2 regions of the Streptococcus sp. F2 genome follow, and region 1 is predicted to be linked to the other one. Evidence: riboswitches for the same ligand, from Rfam matches in the RefSeq annotation. Region 1 holds a riboswitch; the other holds the start of a gene.
The links. Region 1 has a riboswitch for preQ1 ahead of ACYTR8_RS04380 (nucleoside hydrolase). Riboswitches for the same ligand answer to the same signal wherever they lie in the genome.
Positions count from the first base shown of each region.

Region 2: linked by a shared signal. The riboswitch ahead of ACYTR8_RS03620 (QueT transporter family protein) and the one ahead of ACYTR8_RS04380 (nucleoside hydrolase) in region 1 are both predicted to bind preQ1.

Region 1 covers NZ_JBWKAI010000009.1:16,741-21,161, reverse strand. Annotated here, with positions in the region: gene ACYTR8_RS04390 (helix-turn-helix domain-containing protein) at 1-537, opposite strand, end outside; gene nrdI (class Ib ribonucleoside-diphosphate reductase assembly flavoprotein NrdI) at 1,025-1,492, shown strand; PreQ1 riboswitch class I at 1,547-1,591, shown strand; gene ACYTR8_RS04380 (nucleoside hydrolase) at 1,774-2,754, shown strand; gene ACYTR8_RS04375 (ECF transporter S component) at 2,758-3,309, shown strand; gene ACYTR8_RS04370 (M42 family metallopeptidase) at 3,380-4,417, shown strand.
Region 2 covers NZ_JBWKAI010000007.1:1,462-5,882, forward strand. Annotated here, with positions in the region: gene ACYTR8_RS03615 (endonuclease/exonuclease/phosphatase family protein) at 1-1,692, shown strand, start outside; PreQ1 riboswitch class II at 1,906-2,025, shown strand; gene ACYTR8_RS03620 (QueT transporter family protein) at 2,023-2,526, shown strand; gene ligA (NAD-dependent DNA ligase LigA) at 2,672-4,421, shown strand, end outside.

The sequences.
Region 1 (4,421 bases):
ATTGATAACACCATCAAATGGCCATTCGGAAATAGTGTAGGCTTCTGAGAAGTATTTAAGATAAAACAAGCGGATTTGATGCTCATTTCCCACAACCATAACAGGGCTTGTTGAAATCTTAATATCAAATTCTTTTCTAAGATAGATGTTTGTTCTGGTGATGAGTCGCTTTAACGTTGATAGACTAATAAATAACTCTTCTGCTAAATCCTCTAAAGAATCAAACTCTTTAAAAAACAAGGCTGACAAGAGCTGTAAGGACTGGGATTCTCTCAGCCCCCTTTGATAGACTTCCTGCAAGCCACAGTAATCATTATAGTCAATGGTTAAGTAACCGTCTTCGTAAGTAATCCGACCGAGGGATTCCATAAATTGCAAATTAGCAATACAGGCCTGTAAGGTTGACACCGTTATATCCAGTACTTTGCACAGTTCTCTATCCTTGTATCCCATTCTCTCTGAATGTTCTGTTAAGTGGGCAATTAACTCAAGCTCTCTCCATTGTTGCTTGGTAAAAAGTTTACTAGCATGCGTCATGTCAGTTTTATGTCCTTCTTTAGTGATTTCAATTTATCTAGTGACTGTTTCAGTCGATAACTTTGTTGCAAAACGACTAAATTATAACATACTTAGTCTTGGAGAACCTATCAACTTAACTGATGGTTCAGCTAACAACTGTGAAAATCAACTTTTTAAACACCAAGTTTTTTTCCTCAAATTAAAAAAGTGAACCGAACCAGTTCTTCAAATTGTCTTATTTTAGCTTTTTTCTCTAATTTCGGACAATTAGATACATTTTAATATCCCCTAACGGGTCATATTTTTTTCTTTTTTTAACTTTTTGACTTATTTTATAACAGTATGAGAGACGTAACCCTGACCCTCACTTCAGTGCCAAGTAAATACCTCTTTATCTTATTCAATAGGAAACATTTCAGACAGTTTTGAAAGGCTATAACTTGTTTGTTGCTATGACTTGTGCTAATCTTGGTAGTGATGACTGATAGTTTAGATAGGAGTTTTTATGTCAGACTTAACCATTGTTTTTATCAGCCTTAGCGGAAATACCCTTAGTTTTGTGAAACGGCTGTCCCTTTATTTAGCCGAAAACCAGGGGTGCCATGTTAACCAGATTAACATTAAAGATTTGAAGCACGAAACTTTTCCCGTTGAGGAGGATTTTGTGGCGATGCTGCCCACTTATCTAGAAGGTGGAAACGGCGTTGACTCTGGCGAGGTAGAGATTCTGACCAACCCTCTAGGCGATTTTATAGCAGCTCATGACAATTATAAATATTGTATGGGGATTATTGGTTCGGGGAATAAGAATTTTAACAACCAATATTGCCTGACTGCTAAACAATATGCTAAGCGCTTTGGCTTTCCCATGCTTGGTGATTTTGAATTGCGGGGCACAAATGATGATATCGAGCGTTTAGCGAACATTATATTAGAGAGGAGAGACGCGTTTAGGGCTTCTTCTGAAGGCTAAGCTTTACAAGTGTCTCAAATCATAGTAGACTAAGGTTACACAAATCAGGGATTTCCTGGACTGGTTCGAAAACTTCCCAGAATAAAAAACTAAGTAACAAGCTTTCACAACCTGACAACGCCTTGTCAGGTGCTATTTGGTGTCTTCTATTTAACACCTGTTACCGTTTTTTCCAGTCTGGGACGTCCTGTCTCAGACTTTTTTTGTTTTGACTGATGTTGTTGTTAGCTATTTTTCTCCTCAAGGTAAGAGGAGCTCTGTTACTCATTAGAAAGGTTTTTATGACTAAGCAACCTATTATTATTGACTGCGATCCTGGTATTGACGATAGCTTAGCGCTTTTGTATGCCCTGAAGCACCCGAAACTTGAGGTCATCGCCATTACACTGGTTCAAGGCAATGTCCCTGTTTCCATCGGCTTACAAAATACCATTCTTCTTTTAGAACGGGTGAACCGCCTTGATATTCCCATTTATCTAGGACGTGGGATTCCTCTAGAAAGGGACTATGTCTCTGCCCAGGATACCCACGGTATAGACGGTCTCGGCGATAGCCTGCTCCAACCTTCAGTAATCAAAGAAGCTGAAGCCCTGACCGCTGCTGATTTTTTAGCCCAGCATTTCGCTGAGCCCTCTGAGACGGCTATTATCGCCCTTGGTCCATTGACCAATGTGGCAGAAGCTTTGGGTCAAAACCCAAATATGGGCAAACATTGCCACCGCTTTGTTAGCATGGGAGGTGCCTTCAAAGCTCATGGCAATTGTTCTCCGGTGGCCGAGTACAATTATTGGTGTGATCCTCATGCAGCCAGACTAACCTTTAAACAGCTGGGCCGCAAACTTGAAATGGTGGGGCTAGATGTGACGAGACAGATTGTCTTGACCCCAAATCACTTGTCTTACATGGCTCGACTCAATCCTGAGGAAACTGTCTTTATTGAAAACATCACCCGTTTTTATTTTGATTTCCATTGGGAATGCGAACACCTGATTGGCTGCGTCATCAATGACCCTCTTGCCGTGGTCTATTTCTTAACTCCTACCATTTGCCAAGGTTTTGACAGTTATACGGATGTGGCAACAGAAGGGATTGCTCTTGGTCAAACCGTTGTCGATCAATACGATTTTTACCATAAGAAGGCAAACAGCCATATTTTGACGACGGTGAACAGCAAGGCTTTTTGGTCCGAATTCATCGCTACTATTTTAGAAGTCCCTTTGCATCAGGTCGTTCAAGACCTTGACCATTTACAGTTAGGATAAGACATGACAAAAATCAAAACACAGGTTTTAACCTTTATCGCTGCTGCAATTGCTCTTAACTATCTAGGAGCTAATATCGCCCTCTTTCTCAAATTGCCCCTTTACCTGGACATGGTAGGCACACTACTAATCGCTCTTTTATTTGGCCCTTGGCTTGGCGCAGTGACTGCTATTGTTAGCGCGCTTCTTTCTTGGATGACAACGGATATTTTCGCCCTCTTTTATGCTCCAGTGGCCATCATTACTGCTTTGACTGCTGGGGTTTTCCTGCGCCAAAACAGCAAAGCTAAGGACTTGATTTGGAAGGCTTTGTGTATTTCCTTTCCTGGCACACTAGTGGCTTCTATCATTACGGTTACTCTCTTTAAAGGGATCACCTCAAGTGGCTCCAGTCTCTTGGTGCAGATGTTACATGGATTGGGGATTGACTTAACGGTCAGTGTTATTGTCATTCAGGCAGGTACGGATTATTTAGACCGTTTGGTTAGTCTACTCCTCGTCCTCATGATTAGCAAGGCTTTACAGAAACAATTGCCTCATCTTTTCCAGATTTAGAAGGATCTTGTGTCTTGAAAAATGTTATAATAGAAGGACTATATGGATTTTTTCAAAGAATGGAGTACTTATGAAAACAACTGTGGAATACCTGACTAAACTTGCTAACATCCCTTCTCCAACAGGTTTTACTCGGAAAATCATGAACTATGTGCATGACGAACTCAGCCAATTTGGCTATGAGCCTGTCCGTACCCATAAGGGAGGCATTATGGTGTCTGTCCAAGGTAAAAACGATGACAAACACCGTGTGGTGACGGCTCACTTAGATACTCTGGGGGCTATGGTTCGTGCTATCAAACCTGACGGTCGTTTGAAAATGGACTTAGTGGGTGGCTTTGTCTACAATTCTATCGAGGGAGAGAACTGTACCGTACATCTTGCCAAATCTGGAAAGGAAATTTCTGGAACCATCTTACTTCACCAGACATCTGTGCATGTTTATAAAGACGCGGGCAGTGCGGAACGCAATCAAGCTAATATGGAAGTGCGCTTGGACGAAAAAGTCACAACGGCTGACGAAACACGCGCGCTTGGCATCGAAGTCGGTGATTTCATCTCTTTTGATCCGCGTGTCATCGTGACCGAATCAGGCTTTATCAAGTCTCGTCACCTTGACGACAAGGTCAGCGCAGCTATTCTTATGGAGCTCCTAAAATGCTACAAAGAAGAGCAAGTGGAATTGCCATACACGACCCATTTTTATTTCTCTGCTTTCGAAGAGGTCGGACACGGTGCCAACTCAAGCCTACCAGCGCAAGTGGTTGAGTATTTGGCAGTTGACATGGGAGCTATGGGAGACGACCAAGCAACGGACGAATACACTGTTTCCATCTGTGTCAAGGATGGCTCTGGTCCTTATCATTATGAGCTTCGTCAACATTTGGTAACCCTTTGCCAGGACTATCAGATTCCTTATCAGCTAGACATTTACCCATATTACGGTAGTGATGCTTCTGCTGCGATGCGAGCAGGGGCTGAGGTACGTCACGCACTTCTTGGGGCTGGTATTGAATCCAGTCACTCTTATGAACGCACTCATACAGACTCTATCGAAGCGACTGAACGACTGGTGGATGCCTATTTGAAAAGCACCATGATTGATTAAATTA
Region 2 (4,421 bases), on a different contig from region 1:
GAGGAATTTTTTGGTCGTGGATATGAGGAACGTAAACAAACTGACCTTACAATTACCCAAATTGTGGCTAAAACTGTTACCAAAACAGGGACAGCTCCAGTACCAGCCCCTCTTTTGTTAGGTAAAGATCGTGTGGCACCTGCTGATGTCATTGATAATGATGGCTTACGTGTCTTTGACCCACAAGAAGATGCTATTGACTATTGGGAATCCATGGAAGGCATGTTGGTTGCTGTCGACGATGCGAAAATCCTTGGTCCAACGAAAAATAAAGAAATCTATGTTTTACCTGGTTCTAGCACGAGAGTGTTGAACAATTCAGGTGGTGTATTGTTGCCTGCAACCAGTTACAATACCGATGTGATTCCTGTACTTTTCAAAAAAGGTAAGCAAACCATCAAATCTGGTGATTCTTACAAGGGAAGATTAGCTGGGCCAGTCTCATACAGTTATGGTAATTACAAGGTTTTTGTTGATGATAGCCAAAAGATGCCTGTCTTAATAGATGGCCACCTTGCACCTGAAAAAACACATTTGCAAAAAGACCTAAGCAAATTAAGTATTGCATCTTATAATATTGAGAACTTCTCAGCAAACCCATCTTCAACCAAGGATGAGAAAGTCAAACGTATTGCTGAATCCTTTATTCACGATTTGAATGCACCTGATATCATTGGACTGATTGAGGTACAAGATAATAACGGCCCAACCGATGATGGTACTACAGATGCTACCCAAAGTGCTCAACGCCTGATTGATGCTATTCAAAAGCTTGGGGGCCCAACTTATCGTTATGTTGATATTGCTCCAGAAAATAATGTTGACGGTGGTCAACCTGGTGGGAATATTCGGACAGGCTTCCTCTATCAGCCAGATCGTGTTAGTTTATCGGATAAGCCAAAAGGTGGCGCTAAGGATGCTCTGTCATGGGTAAACGGGGAGTTAAACCTCAGTGTTGGTCGAATTGATCCAACTAATCCTGCTTGGAAAGATGTCCGTAAATCACTAGCAGCAGAATTTGTTTTCCAAGGAAATAAAGTCATTGTGGTAGCAAACCATTTGAACTCTAAGCGTGGGGACAATGCTCTTTATGGACGTGTGCAACCTGTTACCTTCAAATCTGAAGAAAGACGCCATGTTTTAGCCAATATGTTGGCTAAATTTGCCAAAGAAGGAGCAACTCATCAGGCAAATATTGTGATGTTAGGTGACTTTAACGATTACGAATTCACAAAGACGATTCAATTGATTGAAGAAGGGGATATGGCTAACTTGGTTAGCAGACATGATTTAGCAGATCGTTATTCTTATTTCTACCAAGGAAACAATCAAACCCTCGATAACATGCTAGTATCTCGTAACCTGCTTGGTCAGTATGAATTTGACATGGTGCATGTGAATTCACCGTTTATGGAAGTTCATGGCCGTGCTTCTGACCATGATCCATTGTTGCTTCAATTATCCTTTAAAAAAGCCGCAGATGCAGGTATAGAGGAAGGTAAACCAGCTCCGACTGCTACTGAGCAGAAAAAGGTAGTGACAGCTAAACCACTTGCGGCAGCTCAAAAAGCTTCCTCAGAGAAGGCTTTGCCAAAAGCAGGTGAAAAAGCTGGGATTGTGATGACTATCTTAGGAATGACTAGCTTGTTTGCTTCTGTTAAGTTATTTAGAAAAGGCAAAGAAAGACAATAAGCACAAAACAGTTTTAAAATCCCTAGTGGGGTAAAGGACCTGAGTAAAGTCTCAGGTCCTTTTACTTTTCAGCCACATAATTTATCTCACAAAAGAGAAAATCGTGATACTAAAAGTATTCAGTTAGTCTGTATGAAAGGAATCGAGAAGGTAACCATGCCCCTTTGTTATAGGTCGCAGACTTATTTAGTATTTTTGTCAAGTTGGTCTTTTTGTGGTACAATGTAACCGTTGCTTAGCAACCCTTGGTGCTTAGTTCCCTTTCACCAAGCATATTAGACACGTAAAGAGTTAGGTTTGACTAACTGCTTTGACGTTAAAGGAGAAAAAATGACAAAATTAACAGTGCGTGACTACGTTCACATTGCTTTAGTGGCTGCTCTCTATGTGGTATTGACCATTACGCCTCCTCTGAATGCCATTTCTTATGGAATGTATCAGTTTAGGGTATCTGAAATGTTGAATTTCCTTGCTTTTTACCATCGCAAGTATATCATTGCAGTGACTCTTGGGTGTATGATTGCAAACTTTTACAGTTTCGGACTTATTGATGTCTTTGTTGGTGGTGGCTCAACCCTTATTTTTGTGACGTTGGGTGTCGTTCTCTTTAGGAAGTACCACAAAGACTATCTATTTAATGGTCTTGTTAACAAGGCGTTCTTTTACTTTTCTTTCTTTTTTGCCGCTTCCATGGTGACCGTGGCTATTGAGCTTTCTTTCTTTGGTGCACCCTTCCTGTTGACCTGGTTTACAACGGCTATGGGGGAATTGGCATCGCTGCTCATCGGCTCTCTGATTATTGATAAGCTAGCTAAGCGTATGTCTTTTCATTAACGAATATTCATAACCGGAGTGAGAGAAGCCCTACACTTTTTAGAAAATAGGTACTTGGACAGTTGCTGGATTTTACAGCTGTCCTTTTTATTTTCTTCTGATTAGGAAATAGCTTATTTTCACTCTTTTATGATAAAATAAGAGTATGAAAAAACGCATAAGAGAATTGACGGAATTGCTTAACCGTTACCGTCAAGAATACTATACCAATGATTCCCCTTCTGTTTCTGATAGCGAGTACGATAAGCTTTATCGTGAGCTAGTGGATCTTGAAAACCAATACCCTGAGCATGTCTTACAAGATAGCCCAACTCAGAATGTCGGAGGAACCCTTCTTACCGGTTTTGAAAAATACCAGCACCAGTATCCGCTATTTAGTTTGCAGGATGCTTTTTCGCGTGAGGAATTAGATGCCTTTGACAAGCGGGTTAAATCGGAATTTCCTGATGCCACTTATCTAGCAGAGCTAAAAATTGACGGCTTATCCATCTCTTTAAGTTATGAAAATGGCCAATTACAGGTGGGAGCTACCCGCGGAGATGGTAGTGTTGGTGAAAACATTACAGAGAATCTTAAACAGATTAAAGATATTCCTCAAGTACTGCCTCAACCCCTGACCATAACTGTTCGAGGAGAGGCCTACATGTCTCGGCAATCCTTTAAAGCAATTAATGAAGAGAGACAGGAAAACGGTGAAACAGAATTTGCCAATCCTAGAAATGCTGCTGCGGGTACCTTGAGGCAATTAGATACGGCGGTAGTGGCTAAGCGTCAATTGGCTACTTTTCTCTACCAAGAAGCTAGTCCCACAATCAGAAGTCAGCAAGATCATGTCTTGAAAGCATTAGCCGATTTGGGCTTCTCAGTTAATCAGCGTCACCATCTGTCATCCTCTATGGATGAGATTTGGGATTTTATTCAAACTGTGGAGGCAGAACGCGATCAATTGGCTTATGATATTGACGGTATTGTCATCAAAGTGAATAACTTAGCCATGCAAGAAGATTTGGGATTTACGGTTAAAGCACCACGTTGGGCGATTGCCTACAAGTTTCCAGCAGAAGAAAAAGAGGCAGAAATCCTTTCGGTTGACTGGACAGTTGGTCGAACAGGTGTGGTTACCCCAACAGCAAACTTGACACCAGTTCAATTAGCTGGAACAACGGTCAGCAGGGCTACCTTGCATAACGTCGATTATATTGCGGAAAAAGATATTCGAATTGGAGATACCGTAATTGTCTATAAAGCTGGGGATATCATTCCTGCTGTCTTGCGCGTGGTTTCTGACAAGCGTCAGGAACAGGTGCCTATGTGGATTCCAAGTCAATGCCCATCTTGTCAGAGTGATTTAGTGCATTTTGAGGATGAAGTAGCTCTACGCTGTATCAATCCTTTGTGTCCGAGTTTGATTCAGCGAGGGTTGGAACACTTTGCCAGTCGAAATGCCATGAATATTGCTGGACTTGGGCCTGCTGTTGTGGAAAAACTCTTTTTAGCAGGGCTTGTTCACGATGTGGCAGATATTTACAAGCTCACTAAGGAAGATCTTCTGCATCTAGATGGCATCAAAGAAAAGTCGGCCGAAAAATTGCTAGCAGCTATTGAAACGTCCAAATCAAATTCAGCCGAGAAATTGTTATTTGGTTTAGGTATTCGTCACATTGGTGCTAAGGCCAGTCGTTTAATTTTGGAAACTTGCGGAAACATTGAGCATCTTTTAACGGTGAGAGAAGAAGACATTGCGACTATTGATGGTCTGGGCATGGTGATTGCTAAATCATTGGTTCAATATTTTCAACAAGATTCTGCCATTCTTTTAGTAGAAGAACTAAAGAATGCTGGGGTTAACTTAGCTTATTTAGGACAGAAGATTGATAGTAATGCAGAATTATTTG